One region of the Nocardioides sp. NPDC057767 genome, then DNA from elsewhere that is predicted to be linked to it. Evidence: predicted binding sites of a transcription regulator. Region 1 holds the regulator's gene; the other holds the start of a gene.
The links. Region 1 encodes LexA, which represses DNA repair genes until DNA is damaged. Its sites were predicted from a motif close to TCGAACANNTGTTCGA; they were not measured.

Region 1 (10,723 bases):
ATGCAGTTCGGGGAGATCGTCGCCCGCCGGATCGCGGAGAGCCGATCGGAGACTGTCCCCGCCCACGGCTAAGGTTGCCCGAGTGACCGCAACCGAGATCGCCTCCCAGTCGCCCGTACGTGAAGCCCTGGCGGATGCGGTCGCGACCCTCGGCGGTGCCACCCGCGAGGGCCAGGTGATGATGGCCGACGCGGTCGCGCAGGCCCTGGCCGACGAGGAGCACCTGCTGGTCGAGGCCGGCACCGGCACCGGGAAGTCGCTGGCCTATCTGGTCCCGTCGCTGCTCCACGACAGCCGGGTCGTGGTCGCCACCGCGACCCTGGCGCTGCAGCACCAGCTCGTCGAGCGCGACCTGCCGCGCCTGGTCAAGGCGATCGGCTCGCGTCCCGGCGTGGATGCCTCCTACGCGGTGCTCAAGGGCCGCTCCAACTACGCCTGCCTCCACCGTGTCCGCGAGGGCGCGCCCGACGACCAGGGCACCCTGGTCGACGTCCCGCTCGGCCCGATGGCCGAGAAGGTCCTGGAGCTGCGCAGCTGGGCCGAGGAGGAGGCCGAGAAGGGTGGCAGCGGCGAGCGCGACTCGGCGCCGCGCCACACCGACCGTGAGTGGCGTCAGGTCTCGGTCAACCACCGCGACTGCCTCGGCGCCGCCAAGTGCCCCTTCGGCGAGGAGTGCTTCGTCGAGGTCGCCCGCGACAAGGCCCAGAAGAGCCACCTGATCGTCACCAACCACTCCCTGCTCGCGATCGATGCGATCGAGGGCGTGCCGATGATCCCGGAGTACGACGCGGTGGTGATCGACGAGGCCCACGAGCTGGTCGCCCGGGTGACCCAGGCAGCGACCGACGAGCTGACCGCCGCAGAGGTGGAGCGTGCCGCCCGCCGGGCGCAGAAGCACGTCGAGGGCTCCGAGGCCGACGACCTGGCCGACGCCTCCGACGCGCTGCGGGCGGCGATCAACGAGACCTCGCCGGGGCGGTTCGTGACCCTCCCGGAGCTGGTCTCCGACGCGCTGGTGCTGGTGCGTGACGCCGCGCGCTCCGCGCTCTCGGCGCTCCCCAAGCCGAAGGACTCCGACAGCGCCGACCCTGGCTTCCAGCAGGCCAAGGGCGGACTCCAGGAGGTCTTCACGACCGCTGAGCGGATGGCCGCGGTTTCCGAGCACGACGTGATCTGGCTCAACGAGGGCAGCGACCGGATCCCGCCACGACTCTGCGTCGCGCCGCTGCAGGTCTGGGCGCAGATGCGCGAGAAGCTGCTGCGGGAGAAGACCGTCGTGTTCGCCTCGGCGACGCTCAAGCTCGGCGGGGACTTCGGTCCCGTGGCCGGATCTCTCGGGCTCAAGGCGGAGGAGCGCACCGAGGTGGGTGCCGGGGCGCAGCGCACCGAGGACGTGCTGCCGTGGGTCGGGCTCGATGTCGGCAGCCCGTTCGACTACGGCCGGCAGGGGATCCTCTACGTCGCCCGCCACCTGCCTCCTCCCGGCCGCGACGGCATGGGCGCCAAGACCCTGGACGAGATCGTCGACCTGGTCGACGCCGCCGACGGACGTACGCTCGGGCTCTTCTCGTCCCGTCGCGCGGCCGAGGCGGCCGCCGAGGTCGTGCGCCAGAAGCTGCCTCACCTGACCACGCTGGCGCAGGGCGACGCCCAGCTGCCCGAGCTCGCAGCGCAGTTCGTCGCAGACCCCCACACGGTGCTCTTCGGGACGCTGTCGCTGTGGCAGGGGATCGACGTGCCCGGCGACACCTGTCAGCTGGTGATCATCGACCGGATCCCGTTCCAGCGGCCCGACGACCCGCTGATGTCGGCCCGGCAGCAGGCGGCGGACAAGGCCGGCGGCAACGGATTCATGCAGGTCGCCGCCACTCATGCCGCGTTGCTCATGGCCCAAGGCGCCGGCCGGCTGATCCGCACCACCACCGACCGCGGGGTGGTGGCGGTGCTGGACGCCCGGCTGGCGACCGCGCGCTACGGCGGCTTCCTCAAGGCCAGCCTGCCGCCGATGTGGGCCACCACCGACCCGGCCATCGTGCGCCAGGCGCTGAAGCGACTCTCCGAGTCAGCCTCCGCCTGACGCCGGTCGAGTCGGCTCGTACTGACCGAAAAGCACGTCGAGTCGGCTCGTTGGAACGAGCCGACTCGGCGTGATCTGGGTCAGCGGTAGGTCTTGGCCCACCAGCGGTGGGTGGCCTTGTCGGGCGTGGCGACGCCGTGGCAGGAGTACGGGGTGCCCTGACCGCAGGTGAAGTTGCTGCTCGCGTTGGCGAAGGTGACCTCGACCTTGCGGATCCGCTTGGAGGAGAACCCCTCGATGGTCTTGGTGGCGATGCCCTGGCTGTTGGGCTTGAGGTGGTAGACGCCGCGGGTGCCGTCGGTGCGGAAGATGCTGATCACGGCAGCGTTGGCGTTGGGGCGGGCGACGTCGACCTTGATGCGCAGCTTCCAGCCCTTGCCGACGTTCTTCGGGACCAGACGCTGGGAGGCGTAGGTGAGGTGCTTGAGGGTGAACTGGCCGTCGACGGTCTGTCGCTTGGCGGGCAGCGCGGTGCGGCCGTCGTAGACCGGCGGGTAGTAGGCGCCACCCTCGCTGTAGCTCTTCGCGGGGGCCAGGTTGGCGGCGGCGAAGCGGGCGTACTGCAGCTTCAGCGTGGTGCCGCGCGCGGCGAGCGTCTGTCGGATGGCCGCGGTGGAGTAGGTGGACGGGGCCCGGTTCCAGACACCGAGGACCACCTCCGGGAGGGAACCCCGCTCCTTGGCGAAGCGCTCGGAGAGGTAGCGGAAGAAGATCCAGTTGCCGTAGATGCCGAGGTTGGAGACGTTGGAGTTGTCCAGCGGCTTGCGCTGGTCCTCCAGCTGGCCGTAGGCCAGGTACTGGCGGTTGTCGTTGATGCTGTCGTAGACCTCGTCCTCGACCCAGGTCGCCGTGGACTCCATCATCCAGCGGTCCTCGCCGGCGTCGTAGGCGAACTGGACCGCGTGGAAGTACTCGTGGGCGGCGGTGACCCGGAGGTTCTCGGTGGGCGTGTTGGCCGTGCCGTACTCACTGGTGGCGTAGTCGTTGTCCAGGACGCAGTAGGCCGTCGCGGCGGTCTTGGAGACCTTCGTCTCGGGGGCGCAGTAGCCGTAGTAGCCCTCGTCGTAGAGGTTCTCCAGGTAGATGTCGACCTTGCCGGGGGTGACCGTCTTGTCGGCGGCAGGCTTGCGGTAGCCCGCCTGCACATAGATGTTGTGGACCTTCGTGACCACGTCACGGACCTGGGTCGCGTACGCCACCGAGGCGCTGTCGCCACCCTTGCCCGGCGTGTAGTGGACGCAGACGACGTCGCTGCACGTCTCGGTCGCGGTGCGCGGGCGGGCGAGCAGCTCACGCGCGGCCTTCTGGTTGGAGCCGTCCAGGGCGTCCTTGGCGTTCCAGAGGTTGGTCAGGGCGATGGTCGCGTCGGGCCGGCCGGCGACGTGCCGACCTGGCACGACCTGGCGGGCGCCACGGACCGACTGGTTGCGCTTGACCTTCTTGGCCTCGGCGAGAGCCTCCCGGGCCTCCTCCTCTGTCACCGGCTGTGCGGCGCTGGTGTCGCCGCCGGTCCGCACCGAGCTCGCCGGGGTCGATCCGGTTGCGGGCATGGTGGCGGCGAAGGTGGCCACTACCATCCCTGCGATCAAGACGAGGGAGCGTTGTTTGCGGTTGATCCGGCGGGCAATGTTTCGCATGAGATACCAGACGTTCGGGAAGGTAGACCAGGGCAGTCTAAGGGCACGCGACTCGGCCACATCGGTGAAACGCCTAGACCGGCTCGGTGACGTGATGGAGCCGGTTGCTCCCGCTCGCGGTGGCGTACGACCTGGCCCAGGTGGCCGTGGTCCTGGAGTCCTTGCGCTCGCCGATGACGTACCAGTCCATCTGGGCCCGGTTGCGGGTCACGTCGAGGACCGAGAAGCCGTGGTCGTCGAAGTTGAGGTAGCGCACATGGCGGTTGGCGGTCCTGATGATGTTCTCGACCGTCACGCTCACCGTGCGGCGCGGTGCGCCGAGGATGTCCTTGAGGTTGTTCGAGGTCACCGAGGTGGCGACGAACTCGACGCCGGCGGTCCTGCCGAGCGGGTAGACGGCGGAGTCGTACGGCAGGTCGCAGGCCCACGCCGAGTGGATGTCGCCGGTGACGAACACCGTGTCGGTGATCGCGTTGTCGCGGATGTGCTCGAAGAGCTCGGTGCGGTCGGCGGTGTAGCCGTCCCACTGGTCGACGTTGTAGGCGATGCCGTTGTCGGGCAGCAGCCCGGTGACGTCGTTGACCGGGCTGACCAGGCTCTTCGGGAGGGCCGCGAAGGTGACCGGCGCGATCATGACCGGGTTGCCGACGATCTTCCACCGGGCGTCGGTGAGCAGGCCCTCCTTGAGCCACTCCAGCTGCTCGTCGCCGGTGATCGTACGGTCGGGGTCGTCGACGCCGGCCAGGTCGGTGCGGGCGACCTGCTCGGAGCGGTAGGAGCGCAGGTCGAGCATGCTCAGCTCGAGGAGGGTGCCGAACCTCAGCCGCCGGTAGATGCGGTCGTGGAGGTGCCCGCCGGTCTCGACGACGGCAGTGCCGTCGACACGTAGCGGCATCCACTCGTCGTAGGCCTGGTTGGCGTTGGTCTTGCGGTCGATCCAGTCGTACTCGCCGGGCTCGTTGTTCTCCGCACCCAGCAGCCAGGCGTCGTTGGCGGACTCGTGGTCGTCCCAGGTGACGATCCAGGGCAGGTGTGCGTGCGCGTCGGCGAGGTCGGCGTCGCGCTTGTACTGGGCGTGCCGGACCCGGTAGTCGGCCAGGGTGTGCATCTCGTGGGCCGGCTCGTGCGGGCGGATGTCCTCGTTGGCCATGCCGTAGCCGTACTCGCCGGGGCCGTACTCGTAGAGATAGTCGCCCAGGTGGAGGATCGCGTGCAGGTCGTCGCGCGCGGCCAGATGGCGGTAGGCGGCGAACCAGCCGGCCTGCAGGTTGGAGCAGGAGACCACCCCGAAACGTACGTTGTCCGGGGCCGCGTCCGCAGCCGGAGCGGTGCGTGTGCGGCCGACGCGGCTGGTCTGGCCGTTGTAGGTGAAGCGGTAGAAGTACCAGCTCTCCGGGGACAGGCCGGTGACGTCGAGCTTCACGGTGTGGTCGCGGTCCGGGCCGGTGAGCTGGGTGCCCTTGGCGGTGAGGCGGCTGAAGTCCGCGGTCGGCGAGACCTCCCAGTGGACCAGGATCTCCTCGCCCCGTCCGGACCCCGGGGTCGCCTCCGCGGTGGGCGTGACCCGGGTCCAGATGACCACGCGGTCCGGGAGCGGGTCGCCGGAGGCGACGCCGTGCTGGAAGTGGTTGAGCGTGGTGCCGGCTGCCTCGGCGGGTGTCGGCAGTGCCACGACTCCCACTCCTGCGGCGGTGGCCAGGCCGGCGGCGATGAGGGTGCGGCGGTCGATCTGCGTCTGGGTCGTGCTGCTCTGAGTCACGCTGTATGGAACGACGCAGCCGCCGGCCCTGTCATGGGCCGGCGGCTGGATTTCACGCAGAGTTCCCGGACTGGTCGCGGGAGGTGTGAGACAGGACTCAGAGGCTGCGCAGGACCGCCGTCACCTTGCCGAGGATCGTCGCGTGGGTGCCGTCGATCGGCTCGTACGCCGCGTTGTGCGGCAGCAGCCACACCTTGCCGTCCTTGCGGGAGAGCGTCTTGACCGTCGCCTCGCCGTCGATCAGCGCGGCCACGATCTCGCCGTTCTCCGCGGTGGGCTGCTGGCGCACGACCACGAAGTCGCCGTCGCAGATCGCGGCGTCGACCATCGAGTCACCGGAGACCGAGAGCAGGAAGAGGTCGCCGTTGCCGACCAGCTGCTTGGGCAGCGGGAAGACGTCCTCGATGCTCTGCTGGCTCGAGGTCTCCTCGGCCAGGATCGGGCCACCGGCCGCGATCCGACCGACCAGGGGAACCATGGTGGCGTCGGGGTTGGGGTTGACGACGGCCTCGGCGGTGAGCGCCGGCTCGGTCTCCTCGCCGGCCATGGCCTTGCGGTGGGCCATCACCTCGGGGAGGAAGACCTCGAGGGCACGGGGTCGCTTCGGGTCCTTGCGGATCAGACCACGCTGCTCCAGCGCGCGCAGCTGGTGGGCGACGCTGCTGGTGCTGGTCAGCCCGACGGCGGCACCGATCTCGCGCATGCTGGGCGGGTAGCCGCGCTGCTCGATGCTGTCGCGCAGGTGAGCGAGGATGCGCTGCTGACGCGGCGTGAGCCCGGTCGCGTCCGGCGGCCCGTCGGGCAGCTCGCGGACGCGGCTCTTCTTCGAACCGCCTGATCCGGTGCCTGTCTTCTGCGTGGTCATGTCATCACATTAGTCCCTCTGGCACCACGACATCAAACATCTGTTCGATCTCGTTCGAAGTGCGTGTCGGCGTTCAAAAATTCCTGACGTCGCTACTTGCGTTGTTCGAACACGTGATCTACCTTCGAACATGTGCTCGATCGAACACGTGATCGAGAGACTTGTGAACTGGAGGCCGTGATGAGTGCAACCGTCTATGTGCTGCCCGTAGCCGAGCCGCCCCGGCCCGTGCCGGAGGTGCGTCGCTCGACGGTGCGGCTCACCCGTCGTGGGCGGATCGTCGTGTTCGCCTTCGCGCTCGTCGTGCTCTTCGCGATCGCTTTCGTCGGGGCGCGGGTGGCCTTCGCGGTGGACGGTGATGCCGACAAAAGCCCCGCCCCCGCCGCTCACACGATGGTCGTCGGCGATGGCGACACGCTCTGGGACATCTCCGCGGAAGCCGTCGCCGGGACCGGCGCTTCGATTCGGGAGATGGAGCAGAGGATCAAGGAGCTCAACGGTCTCGAGTCCTCGATGCTCGTGTCCGGGCAGACCCTGATCGTTCCGACCGCGCCGTAGCGGGCGCCCACAGATGTCCGGCTGCTCCTTCGAGGGAGTCAGCCCGCGCGGCGGGCACCCTGGCAGCCGGCAACCGGGGAAATGTGAGAGTGCTGCAGACGATGGGAAGCGTCTGCAGCACTCTCGCTGTCCTGGCGGTCGTCGTCAGTGACGCCCGCGGTAGGGCGTGTCCGGCTCGGGCGGCGGCCACTGCTTGTTGCGGGTGCTGTGACGCGGCGGCCACTCGTCGTCCGGCTGAGCGGCGGGCGGTTCCTGGGGCTGTCGTTGGGTGGGCATCGCCTGCGTCGCTGCCGGATCCTGGGTCAGTCGAGCCCTCGAGCCGGTCTGGCCGTAGCTGGCCGGAGCCTGGTAGGCGCCGGACTGATACTGCGAGGAGCCGGCCTGCTGGGTGGGGTAGCTGTCGGTGCCGTAGCCCTGCGAGCCGTACGCCGGGGAGCTGGTCGGCGTGGAGGCCGGGGTCGGCGGGCTCGTGTAGTAGGGCGGGGTGCTCGGCGGCGTCGGCGGCTGGTAGCTCGGCGTGCTGTAGGCCGACCGGCTCCCGGTGTTGCCGAAGTCCGAGGAGCTGCTCGTGTAGCCGTAGGGCGACTGGGAGCCCGTGTCGGTGTAGGCCGAGCGGCTGCCGGTGTCACCGTAGGGAGCCTGGCTCCCGGTGTCGGAGCTGTGCCGGCCGTAGGAGCCGGTGTCCTCGTAGCCGTAGGAGCCGGTGCCGTAGTAGTCCTGCTCCATGTAGGTCGTCTGGTCGCCGTATGGCTGCTCCGGGTAGTCCTGCTCCTCGACGTAGGCGTTGGAGTGGCTTCCGGTGTAGTCGTCGGCGGGCGGTGGGGTGGGGGAGCCGGTGAGGGCCCGCCAGGCCTTCCCGGCGAAGGTGAAGGTCAGGAAGAGACAGGCGACTGCGACGACGGCCGCGACGGCGAGCTTCACCCAGGCGCCGGAATCGCCTCCTCGTGCGTCGGCCCCGAAACCGACGGCGACCCACACCAGCACTCCCCAGATGACGAGGAATGCCAGCGTCGCGATCGCAGGCAAGATGAACGGTGGCCGGGGACCGCTTCTGGGGCGCGTGCCTCTCCGCGACCCGACGCGATTTCCTCCGGAGATGTTTGTCACGGGGTCATTCTTACCCATCTGGGCCAGCGCGTCGCCGCTGAACCGGAATCTTTCGGTGTTTGACCGACGACACGCCGGGCGCACGGGGAAACGCGGCGCTCGCTTGCATCGACTGGGGGGCGGGCGTACGGTTACCACTACATCTAGTAGTTACACCGCTGTAGTTATCCACATCTAGTTCACATGAACAGGTGGATGACCCACAGCGACGGGGGTGTTGTTCCACAGGGACTCACGCTCAATTCCACAGGTTCCACAGGCTCGGGCCGCCGCTGAGACGGCCTGGATCCACAAGGCTTCACGAGAGGGGCTCGACCGTGCACTGTCCGTTCTGCCGACACAGCGACACCAAGGTTCTCGACTCCCGCGTGGCCGAGGACGGCGGCCAGATCCGGCGTCGTCGGGTCTGCCAGGAATGTGGGAAGCGGTTCACGACCGTCGAGCAGATGCAGCTGATGGTGGCCAAGCGCTCCGGCGCGGCGGAGCCGTTCAGCCGCGACAAGGCGGTGCACGGCGTACGCAAGGCGTGCAAGGGCCGCCCGGTCACCGAGGACCAGCTCGCCTGCCTCGGCCAGGAGGTCGAGCAGGCGCTGCGGAGCCAGGGGTTGGCTGAGGTGCCCAGCCACGAGGTGGGGCTGGCGATCCTCGCGCCGCTGCGCGAGCTCGACGAGGTGGCCTACCTGCGCTTCGCGAGCGTCTACCGGGCCTTCGGCTCGGCCGACGACTTCGAGCGCGAGATCCAGATGCTGCGTACGGAACGGGAAGTCCAGGACTTCGAGGCAGAACATCCGGTCGAGGCCCCGGTGGGCACCGACTGATCCCACGGCCATGGGAGATGGCACACAGACCGGCCCGGGCAGGCCGTGGGGAAGCGACCTGTCCGGGCCATCCAGCAAGACAACAGCACGACGCACGAAGCCCGAACGGGCGCACAGGAGACTCCACCATCAGCACCGACCAGCAGTACGGCACAGCGATCGATGACAACAGGGGGAACGAAATGACAGACACGGCATCAGAGGCACAGGCATCGTCGAAGGCGGGCGCCGGGCTGAAGATCGAGCGGATCTTCAGCACCGAGGGCGTCCACCCCTACGACGAGATCACCTGGGAGCGACGCGACGTCGTCCAGAAGAACTGGAAGACGGGTGAGACCGTCTTCGAGCAGACCGGGGTCGAGTTCCCCGACTTCTGGTCGATCAACGCCTCGACGATCGTGACGACCAAGTACTTCCGCGGTGCCCTCGGCACCGACAAGCGTGAGCAGAGCCTGAAGCAGCTGATCGACCGGGTCGTGAACACCTACGTCGCCTCCGGCAAGGAGAACGGCTACTTCGCCTCCGAGGCCGACGCCGACCTCTTCGGTCGCGAGCTCACCTGGCTGCTGGTCAACCAGCACTTCGCGTTCAACTCGCCGGTCTGGTTCAACGTCGGCACCGAGTCCCCCCAGCAGGTCTCGGCCTGTTTCATCCTCTCGGTCGACGACTCCATGGACTCGATCCTGAACTGGTACAAGGAGGAGGGCCTGATCTTCAAGGGCGGCTCCGGTGCCGGTCTCAACCTCTCCCGCATCCGCTCCTCCAAGGAGCTGCTGAAGTCCTCCGGCGGCACCGCCTCCGGCCCGGTCTCCTTCATGCGCGGCGCCGACGCGTCCGCGGGCACCATCAAGTCCGGTGGCGCCACCCGTCGCGCCGCGAAGATGGTCGTCCTCGACGTCGACCACCCCGACATCGAGGAGTTCGTCGAGACCAAGGCGCGCGAGGAGGACAAGATCCGCGCGCTGCGCGACGCCGGCTTCGACATGGACCTGGGCGGCAAGGACATCTCGTCCGTGCAGTACCAGAACGCCAACAACTCGGTGCGCGTCTCCGACGAGTTCATGCGCGCGGTCGAGGAGGGCAAGAAGTTCGGCCTCCGGGCGCGTACGACCGGTGAGGTCATCGAGGAGATCGACGCCCGCGAGCTGTTCCGCAAGATCTCGGTCGCCGCGTGGGAGTGTGCCGACCCGGGTCTGCAGTACGACGACACCATCAACGACTGGCACACCAACCCGGAGACGGGCCGGATCACCGGCTCCAACCCGTGCTCGGAGTACATGTCGCTGGACAACTCCTCCTGCAACCTGGCGTCGCTCAACCTGCTGAAGTTCCTCAAGGACGACGACACCTTCGACGCGGTCCGCTTCCAGCAGGCCTGTGAGGTCGTCTTCACCGCGATGGACATCTCCATCTGCTTCGCCGACTTCCCGACCGAGGCGATCGGCGAGACCACCCGCGACTACCGCCAGCTCGGCATCGGCTACGCCAACCTCGGCGCCCTGCTGATGGCGATGGGTCTCGGCTACGACTCCGAGGGCGGCCGGACCATGGCTGCCGCCATCACCTCGCTGATGACCGGTGCCGGCTACAAGCGTTCGGCCGAGCTGGCCGGCGTCGTCGGTCCGTACGCCGGCTACGCCCGCAACGCCGAGGCCCACCAGCGGGTCATGCGCAAGCACCAGGCCGCCAACGACGCGGTCCGCTCGATCAACCCGGTCGACCGCAACATCATCGACGCGGCGACCCGGGTGTGGTCCGACGTCGTCGAGATCGGCAAGGTCAACGGCTTCCGCAACGCCCAGGCCTCGCTGCTCGCGCCGACCGGCACCATCGGCTTCATGATGGACTGCGACACCACCGGCATCGAGCCGGACTTCTCGCTGGTCAAGTTCAAGAAGCTCG
Region 2 (6,559 bases), on a different contig from region 1:
CTGCGTCCATGCCCTCCATCGAGTCGGACATGCTGCTCTCCTCGTCGCCGTGGCCCTCGTGGCCGCCGTTGACGTGGTCGCGCATCGTCGAGGGCACCTCCTCGCCCCACTCCTGGAGCCAGGAGGACATGGTCTCGATCTCGGGGCTCTGCGCTGCCCGGATCGCATCGGCCAGCTCCTGGACCTCGGGATCGAGCGTACGGTCCATGGTCAGATCGACCATCGCCATCGCCTGGGCGTGATGCTGGATCATGTCGGTCGCGAAGGCGACGTCGGCCTTGTTGTGCTCGGTCTCCGAGAGCTTCTGCGGGGCCTTGGCCTCCTCGCTGCCGCCGCAGCCGGACAGGGTCAGGAGCACGGCCAGGCCGGCCGCGGCCCAGGTCGCGCGAATGAGGGGACGTTGCGTACGCATCTGTTGTTTCTCCTTGTGATGTGCTGTTTCCGGGCCTTGTCGACCTACCTGCACTCGGGGGCGTCCCTGATCGCAGGTGGATCAGGGCGCGATCAGCACCTGATGACGGAGAACTCCCACTCCGGCGGTGGCCTGGTCGCCGGACGGCTGACGAAGAGCGCGGACCCGGCTGTGCGCGCGCGTCGGCGTGCCTGGGAGAACCACCAGGCAGGCGTACGCCGCCACAGCCCGCTCAGGAGCAGCGCGCCGGCAGCGAGCAGGAACGCCGCGCACAGCAGCATCGCGGTGTGCCCGTCGTCGCCGGGCTGTCCGGTGTGGCCGGCGTCGGATCCGTGGTCGGCATGGTCGAGGGCGTGGGTGTGGCCCACGTGCGCTGCGGGCAGGTGCAGCGTGGCGTGCTCGCCGTCGGTGCGGGTGCCGTGCAGACTCAGCGCATGCATGCCCAGCATGCCGGCAACCGTGACCAGCACCGCCGCCAGCAGGCTGGCGCGTGCGGCCGTCCGGGTCGTCCGCTGTCGTCGTGCCGTCCACACAACGCACACCCTAAGGAGTCGCGTGCGGTTGGACAAAGCGGGCGTGCGGGGCGGATATCGCTTGCGAGACTATACCCCCATGGGGTATGAATTGCCTGTAGGCAGACGAACGATCGAGCAAGGGAGCGACATGAAGTCGCAGGACGAGCACGTGCACGCCGGACATGAGCACTCGATGCACGAGGGTCATGGTGAGCACGCCGACCACTCGACGCACTCCGGGCACGGTGCCCATGGCGGCCACGGTGGGGGCGGCGTGAACGCGATGGCCGCCAGCGCGACGCTGCACTGCCTCACCGGGTGTGCGATCGGCGAGATCGCCGGCCTGATGATCGGCACCGCGATCGGCCTCGGCACGGGGTGGACGATCGTCTTGGCCGTCTCCTTGGCGTTCCTCTTCGGTTACGCGCTCTCGACCCTGCCACTGCTGAAGTCGGGGCTCGCCCTCGGTGCGGCGCTCAGTGTCGTGCTCGCGGCCGACACGCTGTCGATCGCGACCATGGAGCTGGTCGACAACCTGGTCATGGCGCTCATCCCCGGGGCCATGGAGGCCGGGCTGGTCAACGTCGTGTTCTGGGTCGGGATGATGATCGCGCTGACGGTCGCCTTCGTGGCCGCCTTCCCGGTCAACCGCTACCTGCTGCAGCGGGGCAAGGGGCACGCGCTGACGCACGAGTACCACGGCGCGGAGCCGGTTCAGCAGGGCTTCCGTCGCTACATCCCGGCGTTCTCGAGCGGTGCCCTGGCGGTGGCGATCTTCGCCTTCATGCTGGGTGGCCTCTCGGTCTCCGTCGCCGACGAGCTCGGCAGCGACCCGGCTCCCGCCGAGCATATGGAGATGCAGGGCCACTGAGGGTTCGGCGGCCCCGACACGCCCGAACAGGTGTTCACATCGAACGCTTGTTCGGGTTAGTGTGGTGGTAGGTGGAGCGTGGTTCGTGCTTTGCGAGGGGTCGTGAAACACCGTGCCGGAGGGTCCCGTTCAGAAACTGTCGGTGGTCCCGTCTAGCGTCTGCCTTGATGACGACGAAGACACGTGGACAAGCGGCAGGCAGGAGCAAGAAATCTGCTCCTCAGGAAGGAAAGAACATGGCGGCAGGTGATCGCGAGAAGGCATTGGATGCCGCTCTCGCCAACATCGAAAGGCAGTTCGGCAAGGGCTCGGTCATGCGGCTGGGCGACGAGACCCGGGCTCCCCTGGAGGTGATCCCGACCGGCTCGATCGCGCTCGACGTGGCGCTGGGCCTGGGTGGTCTGCCTCGCGGCCGGGTCGTGGAGATCTACGGTCCGGAGTCGTCGGGTAAGACGACGGTGGCCCTCCACTCGGTCGCCAGCGCGCAGCGCGCCGGTGGCATCGTGGCCTTCATCGACGCCGAGCACGCCCTCGACCCGGAATACGCGAAGAACCTCGGTGTCGACACCGACGCCCTGCTGGTCTCCCAGCCCGACTCCGGTGAGCAGGCCCTGGAGATCGCCGACATGCTGATCCGCTCGGGCGCGCTCGACCTGATCGTCATCGACTCCGTCGCGGCGCTGGTGCCGCGGGCCGAGATCGAGGGCGAGATGGGCGACAGCCACGTCGGTCTGCAGGCGCGACTGATGAGCCAGGCGCTGCGGAAGATGACCTCGGCCCTCAACAACTCCGGCACGACGGCGATCTTCATCAACCAGCTGCGCGAGAAGATCGGCGTGATGTTCGGCTCGCCCGAGACCACGACCGGTGGTCGCGCGCTGAAGTTCTACTCCTCGGTGCGACTCGACGTGCGCCGGATCGAGACGCTCAAGGACGGCACCGACATGGTCGGCAACCGCACCCGCGTCAAGGTCGTGAAGAACAAGGTGGCCCCGCCGTTCAAGCAGGCCGAGTTCGACATCATGTACGGGAAGGGCATCTCCCGCGAGGGCGGCCTGATCGACGTCGGTGTCGAGGCGGGCCTGGTCCGCAAGGCCGGCGCTTGGTACACCTACGAGGGCGACCAGCTCGGCCAGGGCAAGGAGAACTCCCGCAACTTCCTCAAGGACAACCCCGACCTGGCCAACGAGCTGGAGAAGCGGATCCTGGAGAAGCTCGGTGTCGTTCCGACCGTCGAGGCAGAGGCCGCGCCCGCGGCCGAGCCCGCTGGTGTCGAGGACTTCTAGGCCCCTGAGCGCCCGTGGCTTCGTCCAAGCGTGACCGCTCGTCCACCCAGGACCCCTGGGTGGACGAGCGACCCGCGCCCGACTGGCTGGGGGATGTCTCCCTGGGAGTCGAGGCCTGGGCCGGCACTCCGGTGGTTGAGCCGGACTCGCGAGGCGATGTCCCGAGCTTGTCGAGGGGAGCGAGCGAGTCCGTGTCGAAACCAACACGGTCGCGTACGCGCAAGCCTCGCCCCGCCGACCCGGCGGACCCCAAGAACGATCCCGAGCCCGACCACGAGGCGATCGCGCGCAAGATCCTCCTCGACGCCCTGACGGGCCAGGCGCGCAGCCGCAAGGAGCTCGCCGACAAGCTCGAGAAGAAGGAGGTCCCGCCGGCATTGGCGACGCGGTTGCTGGACCGCTTCGAAGAGGTCGGCCTGATCGACGACGAGGCCTTCGCCAAGGCCTGGATCGCCAGCCGCCAGCCCGGAAAAGGCCTGGCGCGCCGGGCGCTCGCCCAGGAGCTGCGCCGCAAGGGGATCGACGACGACGTGGCCCGTGAGGCGCTCGACGAGATCGACCCGGACGACGAGCGTGAGGCCGGCCGGCGGATGGTCCGGCGCAAGCTGCGCTCGCTGGAGCGCTTCGACGACCAGACCAAGACCCGGCGCCTGGTCGGGATGCTCGCCCGCAAGGGATACGGCGCCGGTGTGGCCTACGGCATCGTTCGCGAGGAGCTCGCCCTCGCCGATGAAGATGACGCCGGTGGTCTCATGTCAGAATCCGACCTGTGAGTGAGCAGCAAGAGCGCGAGATCCTGACCTACGAACTCTTCGGCACCGCGGTGCGCGAGATCGCGCAGAAGGTCGTCGACAGCGGCTACGAGCCCGACATCGTGCTCTCCATCGCCCGCGGTGGCCTGGCCCTCGGGATGGGCCTGGGCTACGCCCTCGACGTGAAGAACCTGTCCGCGGTCAACGTGGAGTTCTACACCGGCGTCAACGAGCGTCTCGACGTCCCGATCATGCTCCCGCCGACCCCGGCCGCGGTCGACCTGACCGGCATGAAGGTGCTCATCGCCGACGACGTCGCCGACACCGGCAAGACCCTGGAGATCGTGCACGACTTCTGCGAGGGCCACGTGGCCGAGGCGCGCACCGCGGTGATCTTCGAGAAGCCGTGGACGGTGATCAACGCCGACTACGTCTACAAGAAGACCGACCGCTGGATCGATTTCCCCTGGTCCTCCCAGCCGCCGCTGGTCGACCGCCGTGGCGGTCAGGCCCACTGACCCCTCGGCGCTAGCCTGAGGTCATGTTCACACCGGTCGCCGTCCACACCGGGACACAACGTCTCGGCGGGGTGACGCGCCCGGGGGAGAGCTGGGCCTCGGCGGCGACGAGGATCGCCGGGCGGCCTGCGTACGCCGTGGACCTCTCGGGCGAGGTGAAGGAGTTCTCCTCCGACCCGATGCCTGTGGTCGCGCTGCGACCGATGACCCGCGGGGACCTTCCGCACCTGATCCGCTGGCTCAACGCCGAGCACGTGCACCGGTGGTACGCCGTCGACGGCGAGCCCACACCCGAGTGGGTGACGGAGAACTACGGGCCCGACATCGATGGCAAGACACCCGTGACCTTCTGGGTCATCGAGGTCAACGGGCGCTCGGTCGGCTTCTGCCAGGACTACCGGATCAGCGACGAGCCCGACTACGCCCTGCTCACGCCCGACCCGGACGCGATCGGCTTCGACTACGCGATCGGGGAGCCGGCCTTCGTCGGCCGCGGGATCGGGCCGCGGATGGCCTGGGTCTGGCTCACCTCGGTCCCGCGCCGCTATCCCGGCGCGACCGCCTGCTTCGCCGCCCCCGACCACCGCAACGCCGCCTCGCTGCGGATGCTCGACAAGGTGGGATTCGAGCAGGGCACCTGGTTCGACGAGATCCAGCCCGACGGTTCGACGACCACGATGGTCGGCTGCTCGCTCGATCTGCGACGCGTTCTCGGCTGACCTGCTCCGCTGACCCCGGTCGCGGGCCTATCGTCGGGTCATGAGCCTCCTCGACGAGCTGCGGCTGCCCGCCGGACCGGTGGACCTGCGGAAGTACGACACCAACTCCGCGCCCGGCGTCGGCGCCGACAAGGAGACCGGCAAGCAGGTGCTCGCCGAGCTCGGCCCGACCCTGATCGAGCTGCAGACCAAGCTGTTCGCTTCCAAGGAGAGTGACACCCCGAGGCGGGTGCTGCTCGTCCTGCAGGGGATGGACACCTCCGGCAAGGGCGGGGTGCTGAAGCACACCGTCGGGTTGGTCGACCCGGTCGGCGTGAAGATCACCAGCTTCAAGGCGCCGACCGAGGAGGAGCGGGCCCAGGACTTCCTGTGGCGGATCGAGAAGGCGGTGCCCGGGCTCGGCTACCTCGGTGTCTTCGACCGCTCGCACTACGAGGACGTGCTGATCGGACGTGTCCGCGATCTCGCCGTTCCGGAGGAGATCGAGCGGCGCTACGCCGCGATCAACGACTTCGAGAAGCGGCTGGCCGACGACGGCACCGTCGTCCTCAAGTGCATGCTGCACATCTCTCCCAAGGAGCAGAAGAAGCGACTGCTGGCGCGGCTCGAGGACCGGACGAAGCACTGGAAGTATAGTCCCGGCGACGTCGACGAGCGCCAGCTGTGGGAGAGCTACCAGGAGGCGTACGAGATTGCGCTGGAGCGCACCAACACCGAGTACGCTCCGTGGTACCTCGTGCCGAGCGACAAGAAGTGGTATCGCAACCTGGCCGTCGGCGAGCTGCTCCTGGAGACCCTGGACCGACTCGATCTCGACTGGCCCGCGCCCCGCTTCGACGTCGCCGAGGAGAAGAGACGACTGGAAGAGGACACCATCTCGTGACTTTGGAGACGGTGCGGGTGACTCGGTATGTCACCCCGCTCCGGGAGGGCGGCAGCCTGCCCGGGATCGTGGAGGCCGATGACCTCGGCACCTATGTCTGCAAGTTTCGCGGCGCCGGGCAGGGGCTGCGGGTGCTGGTCGCGGAGGTGATCGTCACCGGCCTGTGCCGAGCGCTCGACATCCCGACACCGGACCAGGTCGTGCTCGACCTCGACCCCGAGATCGCGCGCTACGAGGCAGACGAGGAGGTCCAGGACCTCCTCAACGTGAGCGCCGGCCTCAACCTCGGCATCGACTTCCTGGCGGGTGCGTTCGGCTACGACGCCGCCTACTCGCCCGAGCCGGCGCTGGCCGGGCGGATCCTGTGGCTGGATGCGCTGATCGCCAACGTCGACCGCTCCTGGCGCAACCCCAACATGCTGCTGTGGAACGGTGCCCTCTACGTGATCGACCACGGCGCCTCGCTCTACTTCCACCACGTCTGGCCCGGTGGCGGGGGAGACCCGGCGCGCTATGCGGCCCAGCCCTACGACACCTCCGAGCACATCCTGCGGGCCTTCGCCGGCGAGGCGCTCGCCCAGAACGACGATCTCGCCACGCGGC

Region 2: the regulator LexA is predicted to act here: its motif matches at 1,838-1,853, upstream of recA (recombinase RecA).

The regions. Positions count from the first base shown of each region.
Region 1 covers NZ_JBHVKJ010000010.1:18,320-29,042, forward strand. The annotation lists gene ACFVDI_RS07240 (SGNH/GDSL hydrolase family protein) at 1-72, shown strand, start outside; gene ACFVDI_RS07245 (ATP-dependent DNA helicase) at 83-2,077, shown strand; gene ACFVDI_RS07250 (MXAN_6640 family putative metalloprotease) at 2,158-3,648, opposite strand; gene ACFVDI_RS07255 (alkaline phosphatase D family protein) at 3,788-5,473, opposite strand; gene lexA (transcriptional repressor LexA) at 5,571-6,338, opposite strand; gene ACFVDI_RS07265 (LysM peptidoglycan-binding domain-containing protein) at 6,519-6,896, shown strand; gene ACFVDI_RS07270 (hypothetical protein) at 7,041-7,922, opposite strand; gene nrdR (transcriptional regulator NrdR) at 8,321-8,821, shown strand; gene ACFVDI_RS07280 (vitamin B12-dependent ribonucleotide reductase) at 9,004-10,723, shown strand, end outside.
Region 2 covers NZ_JBHVKJ010000080.1:11,337-17,895, forward strand. The annotation lists gene ACFVDI_RS26495 (DUF305 domain-containing protein) at 1-412, opposite strand, end outside; gene ACFVDI_RS26500 (DUF6153 family protein) at 505-945, opposite strand; gene ACFVDI_RS26505 (DUF4396 domain-containing protein) at 1,076-1,798, shown strand; gene recA (recombinase RecA) at 2,035-3,084, shown strand; gene ACFVDI_RS26515 (regulatory protein RecX) at 3,276-3,857, shown strand; gene ACFVDI_RS26520 (phosphoribosyltransferase) at 3,854-4,354, shown strand; gene ACFVDI_RS26525 (GNAT family N-acetyltransferase) at 4,378-5,073, shown strand; gene ACFVDI_RS26530 (PPK2 family polyphosphate kinase) at 5,114-5,956, shown strand; gene ACFVDI_RS26535 (HipA family kinase) at 5,953-6,559, shown strand, end outside.